One region of the Pseudoalteromonas sp. SG41-5 genome, then DNA from elsewhere that is predicted to be linked to it. Evidence: predicted binding sites of a transcription regulator. Region 1 holds the regulator's gene; the other holds the start of a gene.
The links. The regulator MetJ, encoded in region 1, represses methionine synthesis genes. The targets are predictions, from matches to a motif close to TAGACGTCTAGACGTCTA.
Positions count from the first base shown of each region.

Region 2: a site for MetJ is predicted at 1,040-1,057, ahead of metA (homoserine O-succinyltransferase). Genes of this name have one in related genera too.

Region 1 covers NZ_JACJFH010000004.1:70,873-86,377, forward strand. The annotation lists gene H5232_RS02040 (methyl-accepting chemotaxis protein) at 1-290, shown strand, start outside; gene H5232_RS02045 (hypothetical protein) at 875-1,135, shown strand; gene H5232_RS02050 (gamma-butyrobetaine hydroxylase-like domain-containing protein) at 1,416-1,790, opposite strand; gene hslU (HslU--HslV peptidase ATPase subunit) at 1,859-3,187, opposite strand; gene hslV (ATP-dependent protease subunit HslV) at 3,199-3,717, opposite strand; gene H5232_RS02065 (SPOR domain-containing protein) at 3,798-4,328, opposite strand; gene priA (primosomal protein N') at 4,350-6,536, opposite strand; gene rpmE (50S ribosomal protein L31) at 6,770-6,982, shown strand; gene H5232_RS02080 (malic enzyme-like NAD(P)-binding protein) at 7,547-8,788, shown strand; gene metJ (met regulon transcriptional regulator MetJ) at 8,898-9,218, opposite strand; gene metB (cystathionine gamma-synthase) at 9,454-10,716, shown strand; gene metL (bifunctional aspartate kinase/homoserine dehydrogenase II) at 10,723-13,068, shown strand; gene H5232_RS02100 (penicillin-binding protein 1A) at 13,150-15,505, opposite strand, start outside.
Region 2 covers NZ_JACJFH010000048.1:19,019-34,523, reverse strand. The annotation lists gene H5232_RS24635 (DMT family transporter) at 56-955, opposite strand; gene metA (homoserine O-succinyltransferase) at 1,123-2,070, shown strand; gene H5232_RS13575 (homocysteine S-methyltransferase family protein) at 2,060-3,127, shown strand; gene metH (methionine synthase) at 3,138-5,768, shown strand; gene H5232_RS13565 (NADH:flavin oxidoreductase/NADH oxidase) at 5,979-7,079, shown strand; gene H5232_RS13560 (DKNYY domain-containing protein) at 7,246-9,408, shown strand; gene H5232_RS13555 (hypothetical protein) at 9,588-10,346, shown strand; gene H5232_RS13550 (RpiB/LacA/LacB family sugar-phosphate isomerase) at 10,410-11,042, opposite strand; gene H5232_RS13545 (CsbD family protein) at 11,262-11,459, opposite strand; gene hrpB (ATP-dependent helicase HrpB) at 11,729-14,152, shown strand; gene H5232_RS13535 (5-carboxymethyl-2-hydroxymuconate Delta-isomerase) at 14,266-14,610, shown strand; gene H5232_RS13530 (DUF4019 domain-containing protein) at 14,731-15,144, shown strand.

The DNA of each region.
Region 1 (15,505 bases):
AACGATGCCGAACACAAGGCGGCGAAAGCGCAGCACAAGCAACAAAAGCGGGTGAACTACTGAACTCTATTACCGAAGATGTGCAAACTATTATGGAAATGAGCACGCATATTGCCACCGCAATTGACGAGCAAAGCCAAGTTGCTTCTGAGGTGAATAAAAACGTCGTGCGTATTCGTGATATCGCCGAAGATGCCTCAGCTCATTCATCAAAAAATGCACAAACTAGCGAAGAGGTATCAGAGCAAGCAAGAGTGCTTTACGCCGCGATAGATAAGTTTAAGGTTTAAAAACAGAAGCTAGGTTCTAGGATTTAGGTTCTAGGAATTAGCTGAGCTTTAAGCGCTAAGCCATAAGTTTTAAGCAGCCCTGAGTTGTTTGAAAGTTATGGCTTTTTTGTTTGGATAATTAAATAAGCGCCGCGCCTCTGAGCCTCTTTGTAAATATTTCAATTAAAGATCTTTTGCACAAAGAGAAGGGAGTGAAAAGCTTCGGGTTTTGAGCAACGAGCTGCGGGTATACGCATAGCTCCATTGTAGGTCGTCATTTATGGCGAAAATCAATTAACTATTGGAATTGACTGCTAAAGCACGACCTACGCCAACCTCAGCCTTTAGGCCCTACCTCTAAAACGCAGCGTCTCTTGACCTCTTTGTGAATAATTCACTAAATTTTTTTGCACACAGAGAAGGGAATGAGCAGTAAATGAAGGAAACTTAGCGCTTAGTATTGGCATGCTTAAATAACTGATAATCTAACATGAATATTACTAAGCGATTGAATCAAAATAGCAACTCCGCTATGGTTAAACCATCAATAACAATAAATTAAAAACGAGTTATTCTACAGGCTCGTTAGGATTACGAGAGTATCAATGAAACTTTTAAGCTGGATTTTACTGATATTATTTATATTATCTTATGGTGGTTCTGCATTATTTTGTTCAGGTTTTGTTGATATTATTGAGCCAAATTTTGGTGAATGCTTTAACAGTGGTGTTTCATATTTTGATTATTTTCCAAAAGGTCAGTCTCCTCTTGAAATGTTAGGTGTAAAACTAATTGCGGCATGCTTAGTAATATCATTTGTTATTGGTTTTATTTATCATAAGTTTAAAGTCAGAAAGCAACCCTAACATATATGAGCCTTAACTCAGTCAATAGGCAATAGTATTACCTTTGACGGTTTAAATTCGGTAACGGCCAAACTTAAAATCAATAAACAAATTTGTTTACATCGTCTGTCGATGCAGCTGCAAGTAGCTTACGGTAATCATACTATTTTAGGACTTATTAAAAACCTAGTTACCTAGCACCTTCTCGTTACGCTTCGCTACACTCAACCAGAATGACATAGTTAACTTTAACGCCGAGCTGCGCTAACTTTCACCTTGAACCTTTTAACTCGCAAACTCGCTAAGGTACAAACTTGATCGGTACACTGTCTTTATTGGCTTGATGTTCTGCGAGGCGTTGTTGGTAGGTTTGCCATAAATCGTCATGTTGGGCTTGTAGATGGCTGAAATATGCCCAGCTAAATAAACCGCTGTTGTGGCCATCGTCAAAGTCTAAACGCAGTGCGTAGTGGCCGACTGGCTCGATGCTTTTGATGCTAACCTGCGATTTACCGAGTACCAATTTCATTTGTTCGTTACCATGGCCTTGTACTTCGGCAGACGGTGAATGAACACGTAAAAACTCACTACTAAAAGTACAGTGGGTGTCATCGTCAAAATAGACATCAAGGGTTTTGCTAACGGTATGATGATGTACCTTGATCACTTGCTTCATTGTTATGCCTGTGTATTGAGCCTAGAACCAAGAACTTAGAGCCTGGGCCCTAAGTTCTAGTTTTAAAATTAAAGAATAAAGCGACTTAGGTCTTCATCTTCCACCAGTGCACCTAAATGCTTCTCAACATAGGCGGCATCAATGACTAAACTGGTGCCAGCTTGCTCTGATGCATCATAGGAAATTTCTTCCATCAGTTTTTCCATTACCGTATGTAGGCGACGTGCACCAATGTTTTCGGTTTTTTCATTAACTTGCCATGCCGCTTTGGCAATGCGCTCGATGGCGTCATCGCTAAACTCTACACTTACTTGCTCTGTTTTAAGTAGTGCATGTTGTTGCTCGGTCAGTGAGGCATGTGGTTCGGTTAAAATACGTTTAAAGTCGTCAGCGGTTAATGCTTCAAGCTCTACACGAATAGGTAAGCGACCTTGTAGCTCTGGGATCATGTCAGATGGTTTTGCCATTTGGAATGCGCCAGAGGCAATAAACAACATATGGTCAGTTTTCACCATGCCATGCTTAGTGCTCACGGTTGAGCCCTCAATCAGTGGCAGTAAGTCACGCTGTACGCCTTCACGGCTTACATCTGGACCTGATGATTCACCGCGTTTACAGATTTTGTCTATCTCGTCGATAAACACAATACCGTTTTGTTCGGCTGCGAAGATTGCTTGCTCTTTTAGCTCTTCAGGGTTTACTAATTTAGAGGCTTCTTCTTCAACCAATAATTTAAACGCTTCTTTAATTTTAAGTTTGCGTTTAGTGCGCTTGTCACCCGCCATATTTTGGAACATGCCTTGCAGCTGGTTGGTCATTTCTTCCATACCAGGTGGTGCCATGATCTCAACATTTGGTTGTGCTTGGGCTAAATCAATATCAATTTCTTTATCGTCTAATTGACCTTCGCGTAATTTTTTACGGAAGATCTGACGCGTTGAAGATCCTTCATCGCGTTGGCTTTCACCAGACGAATCTTTAGCAGGAGTCAGTAGTGCATCTAAAATACGTTCTTCGGCAGCTTCTTCTGCGCGATGTTTGAATTTTTTAGTTTGTTGTTCACGGGTCATTTTGATTGATACATCAACCAAGTCGCGAATGATGGTTTCAACCTCTTTACCAACATAGCCCACTTCAGTGAACTTAGTCGCTTCGACTTTAATGAAAGGCGCGTTGGCAAGTTTTGCTAAACGACGGGCAATTTCAGTTTTACCAACACCGGTTGGACCGATCATCAGAATATTCTTCGGCGTTACTTCAGCGCGAAGATCTTCATCTAATTGCATGCGGCGCCAGCGATTACGAAGGGCAATAGCCACTGCTTTTTTTGCTTTTGCTTGACCAATTATATGCAGGTCAAGTTCATGAACGATTTCTCTGGGAGTCATATCAGACATAGCAGTTCCTATTACAATTCTTCGATGGTTTGAAAGTTATTTGTGAATACACAAATGTTGCCGGCAATTGTCAGGCTTTTTTCAACAATTTCGCGGGCGCTTAAATCGGTGTTTTCAAGTAGGGCAGTTGCAGCTGATTGGGCAAAGTTACCACCACTACCAATGGCAATTAAATCATTTTCAGGCTGCACAACATCACCGTTACCAGTAATTATCAGTGAGGCTGTGGAGTCGGCAACAGCAAGCAATGCTTCGAGTTTGCGCAAGGCGCGATCGCTACGCCAATCTTTAGCCATTTCAACAGCGGCTTTGGTTAGGTTGCCTTGGTGCATTTCAAGCTTGCTTTCAAAACGTTCGAACAGGGTGAAGGCATCAGCAGTGCCGCCAGCAAAACCGGCGATCACTTTGCCATTATAAAGGCGTCGAACTTTGCGGGCGTTGCCCTTCATTACGGTGTTACCAAGTGAAACTTGGCCATCGCCACCAATGACGACTTTATCGCCGCGACGTACACTTACAATAGTGGTCATGTTATTCCTCATCATCGAGTCGCAGGGGCGACTCGTTAAAAGCGATTGATGATGAGTTAATATGGGTTAATGGGCTAAAATCAAGTCCAATTCCAAATTCCGCAACCAGTTATTTTGCTACGCTTTAGTTTGTTTTTATCACTTTCGGCTAAACGTTTGGTTTTATAAGGACCTAAACGCACTTTATACCAGACACCGTTAGTGCCAGTTGTTTCACGAATTTCGGCGATTAATCCGGCAAATGCAATTTTAGCTTTTAAGGTTTCTGCTTGGCCATGGGTTCTGAACGAGCCGCATTGCATTACATAAGGGCCTTTTTGTTCAAGCTCTCTTACTTCAACTTGAATTTCATGCTCTTTGATTTCTTTTATGAATTCAGGAGGGCGTGGTTTAGGCAACTCTTGTTGCACTTTTGCAGGTGTTGGGTTTGCTTGTTGTTCAACCAGCTTTGGATCTGCATTGGTTTTGACATACCATAAACCAAAACTAAAACCGCCAACAAGTAGTACGGTAACCAGTACTAATAATACGGGGAATGGTTTTTTCGGTGGCGCTGTTTTTTTGCTATTACGGTTGCCCGGTTTTTTATTAATAAAATCGTGTTGTGCCATGGTGGTATTGGGCTTCTAACCTTAAATCATATCTATTGGATCTACATCTAAGCTCCATCGCACCTTTTGCGCTAATTTACTGGTACTTAAGTAGTCTACCATTTGCGCGAGATATTGGTGTAATAGAGGGCGTTCGAGCGCTTGAATATGCAATTGAAAGCGATATTTCCCCGCAATTCGCTCGAGCGGTGCAGGGATCGGACCTAGCAATTGTATACCAGTTAGACCTTGGACTGGAACTAAATCTGTTAAAAAATCGACCACTTGCTTTATGTTGTGACCTTCAGCGCGGACAATCGCCATATTAGTTATTGGTGGTAGCTGTGCGTCATCGCGCTCTTGCAGTGCAAAACGGGCGAAATCTTGATAACCATTATTGACTAAATCTTGTAATAAAGGATGTTCGGGAAAGTGAGTTTGCAATAATACATGACCTGGTTCGCCACTGCGCCCAGCACGGCCAGCCACCTGAGTAACCAATTGTGCTAAATGCTCTGTGGCGCGAAAGTCGCACGAGTACAAGCCGCCGTCGACATCAAGGATCAATACTAAGCTCACATCAGCAAAGTGATGACCTTTGGCAAGCATTTGGGTGCCAACTAAAATCCTTGCACCGCCTTGGTTTATATCGTCTAGGGCTTTTTCTAAACTGCCTTTACGACGCGTTGAGTCGCGGTCAATCCGGCTAATCGGGGTATCAGGAAACTCGGTTGTTAAAAACTCTTCTATTTGTTCGGTGCCTTTGCCGTTAGGAAATATTTGTGTACTGCCGCAGTCTGGACACTGATGCGGCACGCGTTCTTGCTCACCGCAGTGATGGCAAATCATTTGGCCGATGGCTTTGTGAAAAGTCGCACTGGTGCTGCAACGTGTGCACTCACTTAACCAACCACATTCATGGCAAATCAGGGTAGGTGAAAAACCGCGACGGTTTAGAAATACCATCACTTGTTTGCCTCGTTTTAAATGCTGACGCATAGTGGCAAGACTGGCATGGGCTATACCAGCTTGATCCGGCTGGCCTTTCATATCAATCAGCTGAAATTTATTGTCGGTACTGGTTTGCGCACGTTGCGTTAGGCTCAGCAGTTGGTATTTATTATGAATTGCCTTATGCAAGGTTTCGAGCGCCGGGGTTGCTGAGCCTAAGATCAGCGGTATTTTATGTTGAAAAGCGCGGTATGCGGCTAAATCACGGGCATGGTAACGTAAGGTATCTTGTTGTTTAAATGAACCGTCATGTTCTTCATCAACAATGATCATACCAAGCTTTAAAAATGGTAAAAAGATACTCGAACGTGTACCAATCACAATTGCGCAACTGGCTTTTTCACAAAAGCGCCAAGTTTGTAAGCGTTCGTTATCGGTCAGTGCTGAATGCCACAGCATAATCGGCGTATCAGGAAAGCGACGACGAAATCGATTAACCGTTTGTGGCGTAAGGCCAATTTCAGGCACTAGTACGAGTGCTTGTTCACCGCGTTTTAAAACCTCTTCAAGGCATTGTAAGTAAACCTCGGTTTTACCACTGCCAGTAACACCTTCTAGTAAAAAGCTATTGAAACCGACCGCTTGATTAATGGTGGTACAGGCTACTGCTTGCTCTTTATTTAGAGTCGGCTTAGTGCCTACGGTGGGGAGTTGTTGTTGCCATTGGTTGTCGTGTTCAATCGTTTGGCTGATCAGCTCTTTGTTAAGTAAGCTGTCGATAGTTTTTTTACTAAACCCCAGCGCTTTTAATTCTGTAAGTGATGATTTACCCGAATCTGCCAGTTGTTTGAGTAAGCTTAGTTGGCTCTTTGCTTTTAAAGACGGTAATTTAGCGCCTTTTGCAGTTAGTGCCACCATACTAATACTGCTTTTATCTGGGCACAGTCCTTGACGCAGCGCGCCAGGCAGGGCGATATGAATTGTTTCACCTAGTGGGTAGCAATAATAGCGCGCAGTAAAACGCAATAATTCGATATGTCGCTCTGATAAAACAGCTTCATCATCAATCACTTCAAGCACTGCTTTAAGTTTATTAACCGGCACATCGGTGTTGGTTTTTAGCGCCAGTACGACCGCAACTTTGCGCTGATTACCAAATGGCACCCATACCCGCGCACCGACTTTAGGCATCACCGATAAACCATCGAGTTGCTCTGGAATGCGATAATCAAAGGTGCGATGCAACGGTACTTTTATAGCAACTTCAACAAAACTCATAACAACCCAAACAAGAACGAATAAGGGAGTTAATGTACTAAAATTATGGCTGAAAACCTACCTGCAAATACCTTCTTTAAAACTTTTGTTCATTTTATTAGCAAAAACGACATTTAAAGCTTGTAGCAAGTGGGGTTGTTGCTTAGAATACGCGTCCTAAATAATTTGTTTTAACGACGTATGGTGCCAGACTCCGGGTTTGGAGAGCGATGCGGCCTTAACTAGAGGTTTCTATGAAAGAAGGTATTCACCCTAAGTACGAAGTAATTTCAGCATCATGTTCATGTGGAAATAAATTCGAAACTCGTTCTACTCTGTGTAAAGACATTCACTTAGACGTATGTTCTGCGTGTCACCCGTTTTACACTGGTAAGCAAAAAGTTTTAGACACAGGTGGCCGTGTTGATCGCTTTAACAAGCGTTTCGGTTCACTTAGCAGCAAGTAATTCTTGTTGTTTTGTCGGAAAAAGCACCTTAGGGTGCTTTTTTTTATGCCTGCTATTTATTAAAAACACCGCCTTTTAGTCTTTATTTCTTGCTCTAGTGCTCCAGCTTTACGCATTCATTATGTTGTGACTATTTCCCACTTTTATATCCAGTATAGCGAGTAAATAACAGACAAATAGTGATTTGTTGACTATATTGTCATTCTCGTTAAAGCGATAAATTAAACGTTTTTGTCGGTAAAGTTAGGTCTTTTGCGGTTAAATGTTGTTAACGTCTTACTTTGATGGTTTTTAGTCATAGGTCATTATTTTTGCTTTAAAGCGTTGCATAATGAGCATTTTAAGATGGGTTTTTTGATGCTTTGTGGCGTTTTTATAGCCGAAAATTGAAGCTTTTTTGCAAAAAATGCTGACAAAACGCATAAAATTAACGGATATAGCATATAACAGGATAGACCTGATATTGCTTGAATTTAATTATAATATAGGTATCGTTCCCTATAAGATATAAGAACTGCTTACTCTCACTTTCAACTTAACTTACTTGCAGGATAAAATCGCGTTATGTCAGACTTTCGTGAACAAGCTTTACATTACCATTCGCACCCCGTTCCAGGAAAAATTAGCGTTGAGCTTACAAAGCCAGCTGAAACCGTACAAGATCTTGCACTCGCATACAGCCCCGGTGTTGCAGAACCGGTACGTGAAATAGCTGCTGATCCCGCTAATGCCTACAAATACACCGGTAAAGGCAATATGGTTGCGGTTATTACTAACGGCACCGCTATTTTAGGTTTAGGTAACTTAGGTCCATTGGCTTCAAAACCGGTTATGGAAGGTAAAGCGTTATTATTTAAACGCTTTGCGGGTCTAGATTCGATAGATATTGAGGTGAAACACAATACCACCGAAGATTTCATCAATACAGTTGCTAACATCGCTGATACGTTTGGCGGTATTAACTTAGAAGACATTAAAGCGCCAGAGTGTTTTGAAATAGAAAAAGCATTGATCGAGCGTTGTAGCATTCCAGTGTTCCACGACGATCAACACGGTACCGCGATTGTAACGGCTGCTGGTATGATCAACGCACTTGAAGTACAAGGCAAAGAAATCGAAGATGCGATTATCGTTTGTTTAGGAGCCGGTGCCGCAGCGGTTGCGTGTATGGAGCTACTGATCAAGTGTGGTGCATTGCGTGAACATATTTACATGTTAGATCGTAAAGGCGTTATTCATACTCGTCGTGATGATTTAAACGAGTACAAACAGTTATTCGCTAACAATACAGATAAGCGCACACTGCAAGATGTTATTGCTGATGCCGATGTATTTGTTGGTGTATCTGGCCCGAATTTACTTTCTCCTGACGATCTTAAGTTAATGGCTGATCGACCTGTAGTGTTTGCCTGTTCAAACCCAGATCCAGAAATCTCACCAGTGCTTGCTCATGGTGCTCGCGATGATTTAATCATGGCAACGGGTCGTTCAGATTATCCAAACCAAGTTAACAACGTGCTGTGTTTCCCATTTATTTTCCGTGGTGCGCTAGATGTGCGTGCAAGCAAAATTAATGATGAAATGAAAATTGCTGCGGTTGACGCTATTCGTAGCATTGCTAAAGAACCAGTACCAGCGGAAGTATTAAAAGCGGCGGGTGTTGAGACACTTGAATTTGGTGCGCAGTATATTATTCCAAAACCGATGGATCCGCGTCTATTACCGCGCATTGCCAAAGCAGTAGCGCAAGCGGCAATTGATTCTGGTGTTGCACAAATTGATATGCCGGAAAACTACATGGAGTAGCTGCTTCGCTGCAATTGGTAATGGCACAATAATAAAAACCTCAGCAACTTACGTTACTGAGGTTTTTTTGTAGCCAATTCCTGAAGCAGGAATATATACAAATGATAACTTAATCTTCGTTGAGTACAGGTACTTCGAGACCCATTTCAAGCATGATTTTTTTCACTTCTTCAGGCACTTTCTCTGGATTATCTTTACGTAAATCTTCATCGTTTGGCAGTGGTTGGCCAGTAAATGCGTGTAAAAATGCTTCACAAAGTAATTCGCTATTTGTTGCATGGCGAAGATTATTAATTTGACGACGAGTGCGCTCATCAGTCAAAACTTTTAATACATTTAGCGGGATCGAAACGGTGATCTTTTTAACTTGTTCTGATTTTTTCCCGTGTTCTGCGTATGGGTGAATATATTCACCATTCCATTTAGCCATAGGATGTATCGTTGCCTCAGGTTGTTAATTGTTTGCGCGACCTTTTGCAGCGCAAAGATGGCGAAATTCTATCGTGTTAAAAAAGATAGTCAAATACTTGTTTTTTAGCCATCTAGAGGCTTAAATGTTTTTACTTCTAATCTTGCGGCTAAAACCGCATAAATGCTTTGACTTATTAAATTTGATCCTCTAACCTTTTAGACGTCTAAACATCCATTTAATTGTAGGTGACGGTATGAGTCAAAAGAATAAAGCAACCATTGCAGTACGCAATGGTATTGATGCAGATAAACATCACGGCGCGGTTGTGCCTCCCATTCATTTATCGACCACCTACTCATTTGCTGATTTTGATAAAAAGCGCCAATATGATTATGGCCGTAGCGGCAACCCAAACCGTGATTTACTCGCTGAAACGCTCGCTAAGCTTGAAGGTGGCGCTAAGGGGATTATCACTGCAACGGGCATGGCTGCGGTGCATTTAGCTACTCAGCTGCTAAACAGTGACGATACCTTAGTGATCCCACATGATTGCTATGGCGGTAGTTACCGCTTATTCACCTCACTTGAAAAGCGTGGCTTATTAAAGTTAGTGGTTTTAGATTTAACTAAATCTGAAAATCATCAAAAAATTCTTGAGATAAAACCAAAGCTAATTTGGATTGAAACACCGAGTAATCCTATCTTACGGTTAACCGATATTAAAGCGATCACCACGATTGCTAAGCAGTGCGGTGCGTTGGTTGGTGCCGATAACACATTTTTATCACCTGCTTTGCAAAACCCAATTGAGTTTGGTGTTGATATTGTGGTGCATTCGACCACTAAATATATTAACGGTCACTCAGATGTTGTTGGTGGTGCGGTCATCGCCGCTACCCAAGAGTTGGGTGATGAGCTTGCTTGGTGGGCTAATAACATTGGCATTACCGGTGCCCCGTTTGATAGCTACTTAACGTTACGTGGTTTACGTACTTTGAATGTTCGTTTACGTCAGCATCAAGAAAATGCCTTTATTATTGCCCAATATCTAGAAAACTCCCCTTATGTAAGCCAAGTATATTACCCTGGATTAGTATCTCATCCACAGCATGAACTCGCTAAACAGCAGCAACGTGGTTTTGGTGGCATGGTAAGCTTTGATATCAAAGGTGATATTAATGATGCTGCAGAATTTTTGACCAGCTTAGAAGAATTTAGCTTAGCTGAGTCATTAGGTGGGGTTGAGAGTTTGATTTGTCACCCTGCAACTATGACCCACGCAGGTATGGAGGCAACTGCTCGTCTTGCTGCGGGAGTAGGTGATACCCTGATCCGTATTTCGGTGGGCATTGAAGATGTAAAAGATTTAATCGCTGACTTAGATCGTGTATTCAATAAAGTGAAACCAGGTCAAGCTCAGCACGGCGCAAAAGTAATCGCTTCCTCTGTTCAACAACAAGATGATGAGCAATCAAGCTCATTTAAACTGACTCCTGCACATACGGCTTTGTGGTAATAAAAAATGGTAAATATAGTTCATAAATTTGGTGGTTCTAGCCTTAGTTCTGCAGAGCGTTATCAGGCCGTAGCAAATATTATTCTAGCCCATACGGAAGCCGGTGATTGTGTGGTGGTATCCGCAGCCGGTAAAACTACTAATACGTTAGTTACGCTATGGCAGAGTTACCAGCAAGGTGATCAACAGGCAGTGAGTGATATTTTATTGCAGCTTGATAATCATCAACGTACTTTGATCGAGCAGTTATTGAGTCCAGCAGCGCGACATACGGCATTAAACGTATTAGAACAAGAGCTAGCCTTAATTGCACAGCAAACTCAACAGCAAAGCTTACAGGAAGCCGCATTGCTTGCTCACGGTGAAGTTTGGTCGGCACGATTATTGGCTAGCTATTTAAAACAGTTAAATGTTGCAGCTCAAGATGTTGATGCTCGTCAATTGTTTACCCTTAATGATGGGCAATTATTACATCAAAAAAATCAACAAGCCTGTGCCGAGTTAATTTCAGCCAATTGCATTAATATTGTTACTGGTTTTATAGCCGCTGATTGCCAAGCAAATACAGTTACTTTGGGGCGCAATGGCAGTGATTACAGCGCGACTTTGTTAAGCAGTTATTGTCATGCTAGTCAGGTATCAATTTGGACTGATACCCAAGGGGTGTTTAGTACCGACCCTCGTAAAGTAAAAAAAGCGATTAAGTATTCTAAAGTATGTCGTGGCCAAGCAAACTTACTGGCGCGTTTGGGCAACCCAGTGTTACATGCTAAAACTCTCTCGCCATTAAAAAATACTGATATCAAATTAGTCGTTCGCAGTAGTTACGACAGCGAAGCTAGCGCGACAGAAATTGTCAAAGAAGGTTACAGCAAAGCTAAGCGTTTTATCACTACCTTAGAAAATATTGATTTACTGCGCATTGATCAGCTGCGTGGCGGTGAAATTGGCGAATTAAGTCAGCTTATTCAACACAGCTTGCATCATTTTATTAAAAACGGCGATACCTACTTACTAGTGCCGGCAGCAGCGACTCATCAGGTGGTGAGTCATTTGCAAGGGCGCGCTAATATTATTGAGTCGAACTTACATGGTTGCGCTGTTGTGGCGCCACGAAATGATGTAGCGCAATTATTTGAACAAGCAACGCAAGTGCTTAGTGAGCAAAGTTTAGTGCCGCGCTTTAGCCATCAAGACGCAGACTACATATTACTACTAACGGATCAATCTATTGATAGTGATGTATTGACCTTATTGCATGATAAGCTGATTAACAAAGGCCAAGAGCTTGCCATCATTGTTGCTGGCCTTGGTAATGTTGGTGAAGTATTTATTGAGCAACTAAGTCAGCAGCTTAATCGTTTGCAGCAACACTTCAGCGTTAAGCTGGTTGGTTTATTACGCTCGCGCTCTATGTTGTTCAGCCCAAGTGGTATCGTGCTTGAGCAATGGCAGTCACAGTGGCAAAACGAAGCAATAGATTACCAAGAAGCTGATTTACTGACACGTATCAGCGAACTCGATTACGAACACAAAGTGCTGATTGATATTACTGCTAGTGAAGCGTTTAGTAAGCTTTACCCGGCGTTTGTTAATTTAGATTGTCACCTGATCAGTGCTAATAAATATGCGGGCACTGCAAATAATGACTGGTATCAAAATTTACGCCGTAATTTAGCTGAACGTAACTTACTATGGCGTTATAACACCAGTGTTGGTGCGGGTTTACCAATTAATTTTGCGTTAGCTGATTTACAAAACAGTGGCGACAGTATTACCCATATTGAAGGCGTGTTCTCAGGCACTTTATCGTGGTTGTGTAGCAGTTATGATGGCTGTGTGGCGTTTTCCGATTTAGTGTTGCAAGCGCAGCAAATGGGTTACACCGAGCCTGATCCACGAGAAGATTTATCAGGGCGTGATATGCAGCGCAAACTGCTTATTTTAGCCCGTGAATTAGGGCTCACCTTAGAGCTTGATGAGATTGGCTTAACACCGTTGATGCCAGAGCAACTAGCGCAAGGTGATTGGCAGTTTTTTTTAGCTAATAAGCAGTTGCTTGATGACTTTATTGCTGAAAAAGCGCAGTTAGCTGCTAAAGAAAACAAAGTACTGCGTTATACCGGTGCGTTAACAATTGCTGATGGCAAAGTAACCGCTAAAGTCGGTTTGGCTTATGCAACACAGGGTGATGCCTTAGCTAACTTAACTCCAGGTGATAATATCTTTGTTATCAACAGTCAGTGGTATAGCGATAATGCGTTGGTGATCCAAGGTCCTGGTGCAGGCAAAGAAGTTACCGCAGCAGGCGTGCATTCTGATTTATATTGGTTAATACAAAACTTAAAATGAGCTCTGAGTTTGTAAAATAAAAAAAGCGCCGATTGGCGCTTTTTTTATGTAGCAGCGATTTTATATCGCGATAGAGTAATATTAAAACAGCTCTTCTTCTGTTTTAGTTTCTTCTTCAAAAACGTTTTCTACATGCTGCATCACATACTTAGTGGGCGAGGTGCCTTTTTCAAAGTATTCAAAGCGACTAGTGTAATCGTTCTTTTGACTCAAGAGTCCCGTTGCTAGATCGATTCGTACCGACACTAATCCTTCAGGTGGCTCGATTGGTGCTTCTGGCTTATCTTTGAGTGCTACTCGCATAAAGTCAATCCATGCTGGTTGAGCTGTTTTAGCACCAGATTCTGCACCAGAGATCTGGGTATTATCCATGTTGTTATTATACGTCGAGCGACCAAGCGGGTTACCTGGATTATCAAATCCAACCCAGACCGAGGTCATAACATTACGGTTAAAGCCGCTAAACCAAGTATCGACAGAGTCATTAGTAGTACCCGTTTTACCGGAAAGATCGCGACGATCTAAGGCCTGAGCACGCCAGCCTGTGCCACTCCAACCCGTTTTATGAGCCCAACTACCGCCTCCCCAAATTGCGCTATTCATCGCATCGGCTATCAAAAACGCGTTTTGTTTAGATATGATGCGCGGTGCACAATGATTTGCAGCTTGGCTGGTATTTAACTCAGAAGTAGACTCAAATTGAGTCGTTGTTAGCGGAGGAGTAACGGGATCACACGCTAATAGTGGTTCTGTTTTAAATAACACATTACCTGCAGAGTCTTGAATCTCATTAATGAAATAAGGGGTGATCAAATGACCGCCATTGGCAAATGTGCTCATGCCACGGGCAAGCTCTAAAGGAGTAATTGACGCACTACCTAAAGCTAGCGATTCACTGCGATTGATATCATTATTTTGAAAGCCAAATTTTAATAGGTGATCAGCTGTGCGCTGCAAGCCTACCCCGCGTAGTAAGCGCACCGAAATAACGTTTTTCGATTGTGCTAAAGCACGACGAATACGGATTGGGCCGTTATATATCGCAGGGCTGTTTTTTGGTCGCCATGCGACCCCTAGGCTCTTGTCCCATTGATTGATTGGTGCATCATTTAAAATAGACGCTAAGGTATAACCATTATTCAGCGCCGCTGAATAAATAAACGGCTTAATGTTAGAACCTACCTGACGTTTTGCTTGCACGGCTCGGTTATATTGGCTTTGTTCAAAGCTATAGCCACCAACAATCGCTTTAATGCGACCATCATTCGGATCCAGCGATACTAATGCACTTGACGCTTCAGGCAATTGGCTGAGTAGATAACTACCATCGTCATTTTTACGTAGCCAAATTTGCTCCCCTGGATTGAGTATGTCGGTAGCGGTTTTTGGAGGAAAACCTTGACGGTAACGGGTAATGTATTTGCGTGCCCATTTGAGATTATCCCAGTCTAGAGTGGCTTGCTCACCACTTTTTAATAACACTGTTGCCGTTTGATCTGCTACAGACAAAACTGCTGCTGTTAATAACGGGGCAATTTCTTTTACCGGTTTTAGCTTTGCTAAAATTTCACTAGAACTTAGGGCTGGTTGCGTTTCAAAATCCCACAGTTGCTGCTCTGGGCCACGATAGCCATGGCGCATATCGTATGCATGGAGATTATTAACGAGTGCTTTTTGCGCTGCGGCTTGTACGTCAGATTCAACACTGGTGTAAACTTTAAAGCCGGTATTATAGGCTTTTTCGTAGCCATAACGAGCGACCATTTCTGCACGCACCATTTCAGATATATAAGGCGCATATAAGTCTATTTCGGCACCATGAAATTTTGCCGTAATTGGTTCTTGAGAGCTCTGGTTGTAGTCTGCTTGAGAGATATAACCTTCATCGAGCATACGTCTGAGTACCACATTACGGCGTGCCTTGGCGCGAACTGGGTTTCTTATCGGATTTAAAGCTGACGGCGCTTTTGGTAAGCCTGCAATCATTGCCATTTGCGCTAAAGTTAACTCGTTTAGTTGCTTACCATAATAGACTTGTGCAGCGGCTCCGATACCAAAAGCACGATTACCTAACTCTATTTTATTTAGGTATAAAGCGAGTATTTCATCCTTGGTAAGTAAGTTCTCAATGTGTAACGCAATGAAGATCTCTTTTACTTTACGAATATAGGCCTTTTCACGTGTTAAGAAGAAGTTACGAGCTAACTGCATTGTTATAGTACTTGCGCCTTGTTTTTTCTCACCAGTTGAAATTAATACGAGCGCTGAACGTAAAATACCTATAGGATCTATACCTATATGGTCATAAAAACGGTTATCTTCAGTAGCTAAAATAGCATTTATGAGTGGTTGTGGGATCTCTTCTATAGTCACTGGAATGCGACGTTTTTCACCGAACTGGTTGATTAACAAACCATCTTTCGAAAAGACTTGCATA
Region 2 (15,505 bases), on a different contig from region 1:
GTATTGTAGTGGCTCACAGGTGAAACAGTCAACGAATCAACCAAATAACAATGTGCTAATTCGCGAGCAATACTCCTACACCGATTAAAGCAAGCAAGCCGCCTATTAACATTTTATTGGTAACGGGCTCGCGCTTTATAAAACCAATGCTCATTACAATTAATGGCGCGGTTGCGAAAATCGTTTGTGCAATGGCTGGATCGGTATATTTAACTGCGCCAAGTTGAAGCCATAAACCAAGGAAAGTGCCTAAAAACACAGCCGCAAAAAACCATTGTTTGCCGCTAATTCCCCTTAGAGTTAGTGCTTGTTTAAATTCACTGCTTTTAAACACTGCAACAACTAAGGCCACAGTCATCGTACCGGCTGCTAATCTAATTAATGCCGCCCATAAGCTACTCATATGCTCATTATTGAGTGCGCCTTTAGACATCACCATACCGAGCGCTTGGCAGATAGCAGCTGCAAGGGCACATAAAACACCTTTGCGATAATGTTGATGATCAACCTGTGGCAATGTTTTTTCAGGCTTGATTGCTATTACTACGCCAATGGTTGTAAGTACAATACCGCACCATGCAAATGGCGATAAATAATGATTTAATAGCAGGATATTAAAAACCCCCACAAGGGCTGGAGCAAGGGACTCAATAACTAACGTGCGAGCAGGGCCAATATTTCGCAGCGCAGTAAAATAGGCGCTATCGCCAATCGCAATCCCAATCATCCCGCCAGCAATTAGCCAAAGCCAGCTTGTCAGATGATGTGGTAGTGCAGCGTCTTGAGTAATCGCAATAGTAGCTAACATCATGGCACTTGCTAACACGCCTTTACTGATGTTTAGCTGCATAGGCGTTAAGTGATGGCTAAAACCTTTATATAAAATGGTCGAAAGCGCCCAAACAATAGCTGCTAATATAGCAAAAAGTTCTCCAAAGCCTAGCCAATCAATCACGTTTACCACCTTAAAATAAAATCAACAGGCGCATTATGGCGAGCGGTTTTTAGAATGCAAAAGAATAGCTAAAATAAATTCATTTGGACATCTAAACATCTAGAGGTTGAAATTTCCAGCTATCCGTTCATAATTAGCCATTGGTTAATTATGCCTTGGAGATGAGTATGCCTATTACCGTTAAAGATGAATTGCCCGCAATTGCGAAGTTACGTCAAGAAAACGTATTCGTAATGCCAAAAAGCCGCGCTAAAACCCAAGAGATCCGTCCGATGCGCTTGGCGATTTTAAACTTAATGCCTAATAAGGTAGAAACCGAGGTGCAATTTATTCGTTTGCTCGCTAATTCACCCTTACAAGTGAATGTAGAGCTACTACGTTTAGACACTCATCGCAGCAGTAGCAATTCAGAGCAGCATTTAGACACTTTTTACCGTTATTTCTCTGAAGTGAAAGACAACAATTACGATGCATTACTCATTACCGGCGCACCATTGGCACATTTAGAATATGACGATGTAGCCTACTGGGATGAACTAAAAGTAATTTTAGATTGGGCGGAGCAGCATGTAACCTCAACATTATTTTCGTGTTGGGCGGCTCACGCGGGTTTATTTCATCATTATAATCTAAAGCGTGAACTAAAAGAAAATAAGCTCTGTGGCGTGTTTACCCATAAGTGTTACTTTGAACATGGAGCCTTAACGCGTGGTTTTGACGATACCTTTGTAGTGCCTCACTCGCGGTATGGTCATATTGATATTGAAAAAATTAACGCTTGTGATGACTTAGTGGTGCTGGCAGGTTCAGAGCAAGTAGGCGCTTACTTAATAAAAAATAAATCCGGCAGCCAAGTGTATATTACCGGGCATCCTGAGTATGATGCAGACACTTTAAAAGGCGAATATCAGCGCGATTTAGAAAAAGGCCCTGATGCGCCATTGCCTGAAAATTACTTTCCAGAGAACAACCCAGATAACGAACCGTCGAAAACTTGGCAAAGCCATGCCTTTTTACTGTTTTCGAATTGGTTAAATTATTATGTGTACCAAACCACACCCTATGATATTAATTTAGTTAGCCAAGCCGTAAGGACTAACAACTATGCCGAATAATTTAGAAAACAAAAGCGCCGTGTTAATTGAAGCGTTAAAACAGCGTATTTTAATTCTTGATGGTGCTATGGGTACCATGATCCAAGAACACAAATTAGAAGAACACGATTACCGTGGCGAGCGCTTTAAAGACTGGCATGTGCTAATTAAAGGTAATAATGATTTATTAAGCATCACACAACCAAAAATTATTGCTGATATTCATCGTGGCTTTTTAAGTGCAGGTGCCGATATTATCGAAACCAACACCTTTAATTCGACTACAATTTCGATGGAAGATTACGATATGGCCAGCATCAGCCGTGAAGTAAACTTAGAGTCAGCTAAATTAGCACGCAGTATTTGTGATGAGTTTACTGCTAAAAATCCAGCAAAACCACGCTATGTTGCGGGTGTTTTAGGGCCAACCTCAAAAACCTGTTCAATCTCACCGGATGTGAACGACCCGGGTTATCGCAATGTCACGTTTGATAAGTTAGTCACCGCGTATGTTGAATCAACCCTTGCTTTAATGGAAGGTGGTGTTGATTTAATTTTGATAGAAACAATTTTTGATACGCTTAATGCAAAAGCGGCTTCATTCGCGGTTGAAGAAGCGTTTGAACAAGCAGGGCGCAAGTTGCCTGTGATGATCTCTGGCACCATAACCGATGCCTCGGGCCGTACGCTGTCAGGGCAAACCACCGAAGCATTTTATAATTCTATTCGTCATATAAAGCCAATTTCAATTGGCTTGAACTGCGCGCTAGGTCCAGATTTATTGCGCCAATATGTAGAAGAACTATCGCGTGTTTGCGAAACCTTTGTCTCTGTTCACCCCAATGCTGGTTTACCGAACGAGTTTGGGGAATATGATTTAGAAGCACCTGAAATGGCTCAAGAAATTATCGATTGGGGCAAGTCTGGCTTTATCAATATTGTTGGCGGTTGTTGTGGTACCACACCTGCACACATCAGGGCATTTTCGAAAGGGCTTGAAGGTGTTAAACCTCGCCTATTGCCAGAGCTTGAAGTGCGTATGCGCTTATCAGGCCTTGAAGCGTGTAATTTAAACTAAGGTAGCCGAGATGACACAAAAAATAGCAGTATTTACCAACGTTGGCGAACGTACCAATGTGACCGGCTCAGCCATGTTCAAACGTTTGATCATGGAAGAAGATTACGAGAGTGCGCTTAATGTTGCCCGCGAGCAAGTAGAAAACGGCGCACAGGTTATTGATATCAACATGGATGAAGCCATGCTGGACTCAAAAGCCGCCATGGTGAAGTTTTTAAATTTGATTGCCTCCGAGCCTGATATTTCTCGCGTGCCAATTATGGTTGACTCTTCTAAATGGGAAGTCATTGAAGCGGGCTTAAAGTGTATTCAAGGCAAGGCAATTGTAAACTCAATCTCGCTAAAAGAAGGTGAAGAGCCATTTATTCGCCAAGCTAAAATTATTAAACGTTTTGGCGCCGCTGCAGTGGTTATGGCGTTTGATACCGACGGCCAAGCAGATACAGCCGATCGCAAGTTTGAAATTTGTCAGCGTAGTTACCGCATTTTGGTGGATGAAATTGGCTTTGCGCCAGAAGATATTATTTTCGATCCCAACATCTTTGCGGTAGCAACTGGTATTGAAGAGCACGACAACTACGCAGTTGAATTTATTGAAGGTACACGTCGCATTAAGCAAAACTTGCCACACTGTAAAGTGTCGGGCGGGGTGTCGAATGTATCGTTCTCGTTTCGTGGGAATAACCCCGTGCGAGAGGCTATTCACTCAGTATTTTTATATCACGCAATTCAAGCGGGTATGGATATGGGGATTGTTAATGCAGGGCAACTCGCTGTGTATGATGATATTCCAGCAGAGCTGCGAAAAGCGGTTGAAGACGTTATTTTAAATACCGACCCAGGTGCCGGTGAACGCTTAGTAGAGTTGGCACCAAAATACTCTGGTATGGCGCAAGCAGAACGCGTAGAGGATTTAGAATGGCGCACATGGCCAGTTGAAAAGCGCCTTGAACATGCTCTTGTTAAAGGCATTACTACCTTTATAGATGAAGACACCGAAGAATGCCGCGCTGCTGCCGATAAGCCTATTCATGTGATTGAAGGGCCGTTAATGGACGGCATGAACGTGGTAGGCGATTTATTTGGCGCAGGTAAAATGTTCTTACCGCAAGTCGTTAAATCAGCGCGAGTGATGAAGCGCGCAGTGGCCTACCTAGACCCTTACATTGAAGCTGAAAAAGAAGAAGGGGCTACTAACGGTAAAATCGTGATGGCCACCGTTAAAGGTGACGTACATGATATTGGTAAAAATATTGTTGGCGTAGTACTGCAATGTAATAACTATGAAGTTATCGACTTAGGCGTAATGGTGCCTGCAGATAAAATACTGCAAACCGCGATTGATGAAAAAGCCGATATTATTGGTTTATCAGGACTGATTACACCATCGCTTGATGAAATGGTACATGTTGCCAAAGAAATGAAGCGCCGTGGTTTTGAACTACCGCTATTGATTGGTGGCGCGACTACCTCAAAAGCGCATACTGCCGTTAAAATCGAGCCACAATATGACAAAGGCGTGGTTTATGTAAATAACGCCAGTCGCGCTGTAGGCGTGGTTTCTAACTTATTGTCGAAAGAGCATAAAGCTGAATTTTTAGCAAAAACCAGCGCTGAATATGTCAAAGTACGCGAGCAGCAAGCACGCAAAAAACCACGTTCAAAACCGGTTACTATTCAACGTGCCCGCGACAACGCCGCCAAGCTTGATTGGGATAATTACACTCCACCGGTGCCGAAAAAGCTGGGCGTGACAGAGTTTAAAAATGTCTCGATAGCCACTTTACGACAATACATAGACTGGACGCCGTACTTTATGACCTGGTCAATCGCTGGTAAATACCCACGTATCATGACCGATGAAGTGGTTGGCGAGCAGGCGCAAAGCTTATTTAAAGACGCTAACGACATGTTAGACGATCTTGAAAAGTCAGGCAGTTTGCAACCGCTTGGCGTAATTGGTTTATTCCCTGCTAACCGTGTGGGTGACGATATTGAAATATACACAGACGAAACTCGCGCTGAACTATTAACCACATCGTGCCATTTACGTCAGCAAACAGAAAAAACCGACTTTGCTAACTACTGCTTAGCTGATTATATCGCCCCGAAAGGCACGCCTGATTACTTTGGTGCATTTGCTGTAACAGGCGGTCTTGAAGAAGACGACTTAGCTGATGCGTTCGATGCACAGCAAGATGACTACAACAAAATAATGGTAAAAGCGGTGGCAGATAGACTCGCCGAAGCCTTTGCTGAGTACTTACACGAACAAGTGCGTAAAGAATATTGGGGTTTTGCTCCAGACGAAAACCTCGCGAATGAAGATCTCATTCGTGAAAACTACCAAGGTATTCGCCCAGCACCCGGTTATCCAGCGTGTCCAGAGCACACTGAGAAAAAGAAAATCTGGCAGCTGCTTGATACTGAAAAACGCATTGGCATGCAGCTCACCAGCTCATACGCCATGTGGCCCGGCGCTGCGGTATCAGGCTGGTACTTTTCACATCCGGAAGCTAAATACTACGCCGTAGCGGCAGTACAAAAGGATCAGGTTGAAGACTACGCTAAACGTACCAACATGACGCTGGAAGAGGCCGAAAGGTGGCTGTCGCCTAATTTGGGGTATGAGCCGGAGTAAGTGAAGCGGTCTGCTATCAGCCGTCAGTTTAAAACAAAAAAGCGAGCCAAATTAGGCTCGCTTTTTTGTACAAGGTTTTTCTGGTAGCTCTTCGGTATATCATCATACTTTCACATTCAATGAGCTTGCGTATGCCCCTAACCTTGGGTGTAGAATGATTAGTACATTATATTTGTGATTTACTGCACATTCATTATTTGAGAATTTTCCATGGTAAAATTATTTAGCCCACTAGAATTAGGTCCGATAACACTCAAAAACCGCATTATTACTGCTCCCATGTGTATGTATGCCGCAGAAGAAGGCAAGGTGCAACCTTGGCATCATCAACATTATGGTATGCTCGCGCAATCCGGTGCAGGCTTATTGATTGTTGAAGCAAGCGCTGTATCACCTGAAGGAAGAATCTCTTACGCCGATTCAGGTATTTATAGCGACGAATGTGAGCAAGCTTGGCGTGAAGTCGTATCTAATGTAGGTCAATACTCTAACATTCCGATGGTGATGCAGATTGGTCATGCAGGTCGTAAAGCGTCAACTGAATTACCTTGGAATGGCGGTGCGCCTATCGCTCCAGAAATAGAGAATGGTTGGCAAACTATTGCTCCGAGTGAACTTGCTTTTTCAGATGAAGCTCCTTTACCAAAAGCAATGACGCAAGACGATATTGGACGATTAATTACTCAGTTTGTGAAAAGTGCTCAACGTGCCCATAAAGCTGGTTTTTCTGGCATAGAACTTCATGCAGCTCATGGCTATTTACTGCACCAATTTTTATCACCGCTTAGTAATCAGCGTTCAGATCAATTTGGCGGCTCATTAGAGAACCGCATGCGCCTACCCCTGACAATATTTGATGCTATAAAGGCTGCGTTACCACATGATTTCATGATTGGTGTACGTATAAGTGCAAGTGATTGGGCTGATAATGGCTGGGATATCGAGCAAAGTATCGTATTTTCTCAAGCTTTAGACGCTCGTGGTTGCCATTATATACACGTATCAAGTGGCGGCTTGACTGCACAGCAGCAAATTAAAGTTGCCCCTAATTATCAAGTCGGTTTTGCCGATGCAATAAGTAATAACGTTTCTATGCCGGTTATTGCTGTAGGCTTAATTACTCAAGCTCAACAAGCTGAAGATATTATCTGCGAAGGTAAAGCTGATGCGATTGCGTTGGCGCGTGGTATTCTTTATAACCCACGTTGGCCTTGGCATGCCGCAGCGGAGCTCGGAGTTACAATACAAGCCGCGCCGCAATACTTGCGCTGCCAGCCACATGAACTTAAGTCATTACTGATACGCGATTGATTACTACCTCTCATAACTAGATAATCTTCTAGTGTGAGAGGCTTTGACTATTCAAGCCAGTTTTTAATACGCTTATTAAGGAAAACCCTCTGAATAAGTATATATCCCAGCATATAACTCTGCCTTTTATAGCTATGATCAAAGAAAGTTTAATAAAAGGAGTTATATGAAATATTATTTTCAAGCGCAATACCACCAGCGCTTAGATTTGTTTGATAATGTGTTTGTCAGTATGGCAACGGGTAATGTTGTTGAGCCATCACTGCCTTTAGAGATCATCATTGAGTCTGAAGATTGTGTGCTTTATGAAAGTGACAATGGCTCTATTATTGATTTTTCTCCGCCAACGTTAGGCTATTATTGGATTACTGGGCAAACCTGCTTACGCACCCGAGACGGATTAGTATTTGAGCCTTGTGATGATAAAGATGCAGTACAATACACTTATATTGACGGGCAGCTTTATGGACAAAAAATAAATACTGACTTGAGCAAAATGCCAACCACACAAACGCGTTACCACTTTAGTAAGCTTAATGGATGCAAAGCCCAGCTAAAGCAAAATGATGACTCAAGCTTTACTCTCGAAATTGATGAAAAAGAATATCCTATTGCGTTACATGAGCTTGAATTTTCATTTTTTGTAAATGAAGAAACAGGATTTACGCAAGACGGCGAACAACTCTATTACTACGACAGACCAGTACCTCAATTAACGTTAGTAGACTTTAGGGTTTTACATTTTAATTATGCAAAAGATGATCATGTTGTTGTCTGTGGTACAGATGTTATTTCACAAGCGGATGCTGCAACGTTTGAAGTGATCACCACGACTTTAGCAAAAGATAAAAATCATGTTTATGAATTTTCAAAGATTATTAAAGGTGCGGATGCTAAATCATTTGTCGTGATTGATGGTAAAGAACAAGATGCATATCAACAATATAGTAAAGACAAGCAAACAGTTTATTATTTTGGTGAAGCCATTATCGGTGCAGACTTGGCATCTTTTCGCATTATTCATGGACGTTATTCGGCTGATAAAAACTGGGTTTATCGCTCAGGGCTACGTATTGCTCTATTTGATGCTGAGAGTTTCTATTATATTTCACAAAGTTTTGTTGGTGATAAAAACGGCATTTATACTGACTTTCTAAATATTACACAAATAGCCCAGTGTGATGATGTATTTGTTGATTACGATAATGATTACTTTGCCGTAAACGATACCCTGTATTGGGCTGATAAAGAACATCCGTTTGACGCTGATTTAGCTTCTTTTTCTTCAATCAATTGTACTTGGGCGAAAGATGAAACCCATATTTATTATAAAGATGAGGTTGTTTATGAAGGGGGTTACGAAACAGCAGAAATTTTTGATGAATTGTTATTAAGAGTGGATGATAAAATCATCTCAAACAGAGGCGTTATTGCAGGTGCAAATGCAAAAGAGTGGCATAGGCTGATTTTTCCATTTTATGCCTGTGCTGATCGATTATTTTACCAACAAGAATTACTTGATAAAGGCGACCCAAATACGTTTGAAGCCCTTGATGACAATCGCTTTAAAGATAAAAGTAATGTCTATATTTTTGATAATGATTTTGAAATAGTAGATACCATCTTTGATATTAATACCGAGAATATTGTACTTATAGATGAGTGTTTTTTAAAAACGCCTGATACAGTGTATTTTCAAGAGTTAGCGATACAAGATGCTGATCCTGATACCTTTGAGGTATTAGAGTATGGCTTTTCGCGTGATAAAAAAGCTGTTTTTTGTAATCAAGAAAAACTCCCTGAACTTAATCCTCTTGACGTTACGATTTTAAATCATAATTTTATTCACGACAACAACACGCTTTATTACCAGTCAACCCGTCTTGATATTGAAGTAAGTAATATGAAGATACTTAATGATGACATTGTGAAAGATAACCGCCATGTTTATTATAAAACACATTATTTAAGTGGTGCAGAGGCATCTTCGTATCAACTGAGTACTCGGTTTTTTCAACGAGACAATCAAGGGGTTTATCATAATCAGCACCTTTTACCTTTAAATGCTGATGAAACCGTATTTCTTGATGAAGTCTACGCGATTGATAATCTGCGAGTGTTTTTTATTGATAGTGAAATCATGGATGCGGATGTCTCTTCATTTAAAGTGATAGGTAATAACGTGTCCGTTGATAAAAATAATGTCTACTTTCGTGATAAGAAGGTAGAACACGCTGATCCCGCTAGCTTTAAAATTATGGGTTATGCGCAGTTTGTTGATGATAATCATCAGTTCACTATTCGTAATGGTCATATCGTTTGTTTATAAAATTGAATTAACGCGTTGTAGAGTCTATAAAGGCGTATGTTGCTCCTGATTAGTCGCTACATCAATTTACACAATATTGACTTTGGGCAACATGGCTAAAAGTTGTTGTGAATGGTATAAACCTAAACAGATAAATAACATGATGTTCATTAACTGAATCATCAAAATAAAGGACTTAAATGAAATTTTTATATTATACCGGCTTATTTTTATCGCTCATGTTTAGCGCAAATAGTTTTGCGCTTGAGCAACAATATCAACAGCCTATTGTAGATCTTATAAAAGCATTTAAAAACCACGATAAAGCGGCTATTTCCTCACATATTCGTTATCCGCTTTCGCGCACATATCCAGTGCCTGATATTAATAATGAAGCTGAGTTAGTTGAGCGTTTTGATGACGTGTTTGATGAGACGCTTATTAAACAGATTGTTGATTCAAATATCGATACTGACTGGGATAAAGTAGGTTGGCGCGGCATTATGCTAAATAGCGGTGTCGTTTGGGTAGATACGGATGGGAAAATCATCGGTATCAATTACCAAACAGCTAAAGAACAATTGCTGGCTAAAAATTTAATAGCAGCTGATAAGCAAGCGCTTCACCCAAGTATTAATGCTTTTGTAGAGCCTATTTTAGATTGGCAAACAGCTAAATACCGTATTCGCATTGATGACTTAGGTGATGGAAACTTCCGCTATGCGTCGTGGAGCATTGATAAAAAAACCAGCGATAAGCCAGATATAGTCTTACTAAAAGGTGAGATCGAATTTGAGGGCAGTGGCGGTAATCATAGTTACACATTTAAAAACGGCCGTTACAGCTACGTATTACAAGTTACAGTGATTGGCTGTGATACCTCACCACCAGGTTGGCTTGAAGTATATAAAGATGATAAGCGCATTTTGTCTCAGGATATTATCAACACTGGAAGTTAAAAGTTAATTATCTTAGATGCAAAAAGGGGAGGGTTCTCCCCTTAAATATAGGGCGCTATTTTATTAAATACGCGCTTTAACAAACGCAGCAATTGCGTCGTCTTGGCAATGTGCGAAAAAGCACTCTTGAAAACGTGGTCCGCCAATCGCTTGTTTAATCAGCTCAGGATCAATAGCTTCAAGTGCGCTTAAGTAATCTTTAGCAACATCCACTTTTAGTTGATTTAAAATACCTGCATTTGTTACTTGTGACTCTTTACGTTCTGCTGGATACCCTTGGCCTTTTTCGCCGGTAAATGCTTTTTCAAATATATATTTAATATTTAACTCAGCGCCCCAGCCAAAGCCTTTTGCATAGGGTAAAGCGAGTGCATTACCATTGTTTATTTGTGCAAATAGGTAAGCATCTGATGGATCAATACAATAACCACAGCTCACACCAGGAAACGCATTGCTCGCCATGAGTGCGCCTTGACCTGTGCCACAACCGGTCACTACAAAATCTACCGCTTTAGAGTTGAGCAGTAAGCTTGCGATAATTCCTAGGTGAATATAGGTTAGTCGATGATCGTTATCGCCATCCATACCCACATTAAATACTTGGTGATTTTGTGCATTAGCAACAGTGTTAAGCTGTTCAAGTACTATTGGGTTTTTTGCCGCTTGACTGAATTCGTTCATTAATGCGATTTTCATTTGACTCTACCAATTTTGTTAACGTTGAGTTGATTCTACATATCAATGCTACCGGTGGTAAATGTTGTTATCTATTAAATATTAGTATTTGTGTAAGTTGCTAGAGGTTAGGAAGTACCATAGGAGCTTTGAGTTTAACTTCAGTATGAAAGCAGCTATTTGAGTTTAAAAATAAAAACCGCCTGCTCAGGCGGTTTTGTAGTTACCTAGCGTTTTTGATTAATGGCCTTTTTCAAACTCATCAACTTCACGCTCAGCTTCTTCTTTCGATTTACCGTATGCTTGTTGAATTTTACCAACCAGCTCTTTACGGCTACCTTCAATTTTATCTAAATCACCGTCAGTAAGATCGCCCCATTTACGTTGCGCTTTACCTTTAAGTTCTTTCCAATTACCTTCGATACGATCACTGTTCATAATTCGCTCCTTATAATGTCGGTTTGTGAATTTACTTTCAGTTATAAAGTAGCAAGGCTTGTACCAAAATTAAATTATAACTTTATTATTAATAATCAATTGGTTAATGTTTTTATTATTTAGAGATGAGTTTTTAATAGATTATAAGCTAAAAAATCTACGCAACGGTCTGTAATTATTGCAAACACTCAATAATCACCGATTTTATGAATCTGATTTACTGCAGTTTTTTGTTACAATATCGGCAATGCAATTTAGGATAAATAGCTGTGCTGCCGGTTCAAGAAATATATCAACAACTCGTTACTACATTACAAAGTGATCCGATTACCTTACTGCAAGCGCCGCCGGGTGCGGGTAAGTCAACATGGTTACCATTGCAGTTGATGCGCGACGGGCACTTTAAGCACATTGTCATGCTTGAGCCGCGTCGCTTAGCTGCACGTAATATTGCCAACTATTTAGCACAGTGCCAAAACGAAACCGTAGGGCAAAGCGTTGGTTTACGTATCAGGCAGGAAACCAAAGTCAGTGTTAATACCCGCCTTGAAATTGTTACTGAGGGCATGCTCACGCGTATGCTACAAAACGACCCAGAGCTCAGTGGCGTTGACCTACTGATATTTGATGAATTTCATGAGCGCTCTATTGCGGCCGATACCGCATTAGCGTTTGCATTAGAATCTCAAGCTGCACTGCGTGATGATTTAACGATTTTATTGATGTCGGCAACCCTTGATAGCGAACGCTATCAGCAGTTTTTTGATTGTTCAATTATTAGTTCCCACGGGCGTAGCTTTCCCATCGATGAAATTTACATACCCATTAAAGATGAAAGCCGCTGGCTTGACGCTATGGCCAGTATTATCAAACAAGCTTTAGTTGAACAAACAGGCAGTGCGTTAGTTTTTTTGCCCGGTCAATATGAGATCAACCGCGTACAACAAGCGCTGTCAGATTTGCCTGCAAATTGCCATGTAGTTACTCTGTTTGGTGAACAAGATAAAGCATCTCAACAAGCTGCAATTGCCCCTGCGGCAAAAGGTACTCGTAAAGTGGTGCTGACCACCAATGTTGCCGAAACTAGCTTAACCATTGAAGGTATTCGTATTGTGGTTGATAGTGGCAAGCGCCGCGCTGCTAGTTTTAATTTAAAAACTGGCGTTACTGAACTCACCACACAAAGTATTTCTCGCTCATCGGCAATTCAACGAGCTGGGCGGGCTGGGCGTATTGAGCCCGGTGTAGTTTATAGGCTTGGTTCAAAACAAACCTTTGAGCGGCGTAATAGCCATGATGCGCCAGAAATTTTAAGTGCTGATATTAGCCAATTATTATTGGAGGCAAAATTCTGGGGCGCGGAGTTAACTGATCTAAGCTTGTTAGATAGTCCAACAGCACAACAAATACAGCAAGCAACAAAATTACTGCAAATGTTAGAGGCGCTCGATAATAACAATAAATTGACCCCCCTCGGTACACGTATGCTAAGTTTTGGCGCGGATATTCGCCTAGCGCACATGCTAATTAAAGCGCAGCAACTCGAACCTCAGATGCCAGGTATTTATACATTAGCGGCGTATTTAATTGCGTTATTAGAGAGTCGGATTAGCCATGCCGCAGATTTAAGTTTAGCATTACACAGCCAACATGCTCGGCCACATCCGGTATTTAAACAGCAACTGAGATTTTGGTTAAAGCGATTAAAGCTAACTGAAGTACGCGAACTACAAACCACTTATTTGGCTTTGCTGGTGGCGTTTGCTTTTCCAGATCGATTAGCTAAAAAGCGTGGCAATGGTTACTTGCTTACCAATGGCGCAGGTGCTGAGCTAAACAACGAGCATTGGCATAACGAGGACTACCTTGCAATTGCTTCAATGGGAGGCCAAAAAGGCAGTCGTATTTTTGCAGCTGTTGCGTTTACTCCTGCAGAGATTGAGGATGAGCTGACACATTTATTTACTGCACAAACGCGCTGTGAATTTGACGAAAAAACAGGGCGCTTTATTCATCAAGATGAAGTCAAACTAGGGGCAATTACAGTTACTAGCCAACCGAGTAAACATCCGCTTGATAAAAGTGAGCGGGCGAAAGCGTGGTTAACTTTATTTCAAAAACAAGGCTTTGAATTATTTAATGAGCAAAGCGACAGTGAGCAGTTACTTATTCGTATGTGTTTAGCCAGTAATTTAATGCCGGAGCAATTTCCTGTCATCACTAAACAAAGCTTAATCGATGACGCACAGCTTTGGTTAGGTGCTTTTCTGGAAGATATAAAAACCCTCGAACAGTTGAAAAAGTTTAACTACTTTAATGCCTTGCAAAGTTGTTTTAATTGGCAACAACAAAATGCGTTAAATGATTTATTCCCGCTGAGAGTGTCAGTTCCAAGTGGCTCAAATATTCGTATTGAATATCAACTCGACGGCCCCGCAAAACTCAGTGTTCGTATGCAAGAAGTGTACGGCATGATCAGTACGCCAATATTAGCGCAAGGCAAGTTACCCTTATTAATGGAACTACTCTCACCAGCAAGACGACCTTTACAACTAACACAAGATCTTGCTGGCTTTTGGCAAACCAGCTATCGGGAGGTGCAAAAAGAAATGAAAGGTCGTTATCCAAAACACTTTTGGCCTGATAACCCCGCCACCAGTGTGGCTACGAGTAAAGTTAAAAGTAAGATGTGAAGGAGCTAGCGAGGACAAAGTTAGCAAGAGTAAAATTGACCATTAAGCAGTGTTTTATAGTTTAAAAAAGGTAAGTTAAATACTTATTGACTGCATAAACAAGGAGTTATTTAATGCCACACTTTATTATAGATTGCTCGCAGAGTATCTTGGCCTATCATGATGAAGATACTATTAATGAGCAAATTTACCATACTGCAAACGCGTCGGATTTGTTCGCTGAGCATGAAATTAAAGTCAGAGTAAACCCGTATAATCGTTATTTAGTGGGTAATAAACAGCACGAATTTATTCATGTTTTTGGATATATAATGGAGGGGCGAACGACTGAGCAAAAAGCTGAATTATCAAAAGCGATAGTGACTAAACTTACTCAGATGTTCCCACATATCGACAATATTGCAATGAATGTCAGTGACTTTGAAAAGGCAACATATTGTAATAAAAGCCAGCTTTAAGCAGAACATAGTGAGCGATGCTTCGACAGTGCAGATTGTTTTTTGAAAATCATTTATGGCAAAGTTGAACAGTGATTTTGTGCTTGAGGCAAAATAACTTGATAGAAAAAAGGACTCACCATGAAAAATATAATTGTTGTTTTATGTTTATTTATAAGCACATTAACGTGGTCTCAGACGCTAAGGGTTGTTGATGTATCAACAGAAATCGCCCCTGCGACTAGCTGGTTAGAAGTTGTTGATAGTGGTAAATACGCAAACAGTTGGCAGCAGGCTGGGGCGTTTTTTCAAAAAAATGTACCGCAAGCGCTTTGGGTATCTAAGTTAGAGCAAGTTCGTACGCCGCTAGGTGCTGTTACATCTCGCGAAGGTATCGGTCGTCAAGTGTTAACCTCAATACCGCAACTGCCCGACGGTGATTATGTGATTTTAGAGTTTCAAACTGATTTTGAAAATAAAGCACAGTCGATTGAAACCGTGACATTAAAAAAATCTGCTGAGCAATGGCAAGTGATTGGTTATTTTATCCAGTGAATTAACTTATTATTACTACAGCTGTATTTTTTAACGAAATAAAAAATATAAAATAATTATTAAAAATTGGAGTTTACAAAAATAAAATAATGATAATGACATTTATTGTTGCTGATGTTGCATTAATTTACTTTAGTTGTGGATTGTTGTGCTCTACTAGTGAGTAAGTTATCCAAATGAAATCATGGTATAAAATGGTTGCTATAGTGGGTTGGGAAGTAATATCTAATCATAAGTGGGATTGAAATATTTATAATTATAGTATTTGTTTTTTATTTTATTATACATTTTTACTAATTAATTTTTTATCTTTAATATGTTTCCATTTGGGGTTGATATTTTATTTTTTTTGTTCATAATT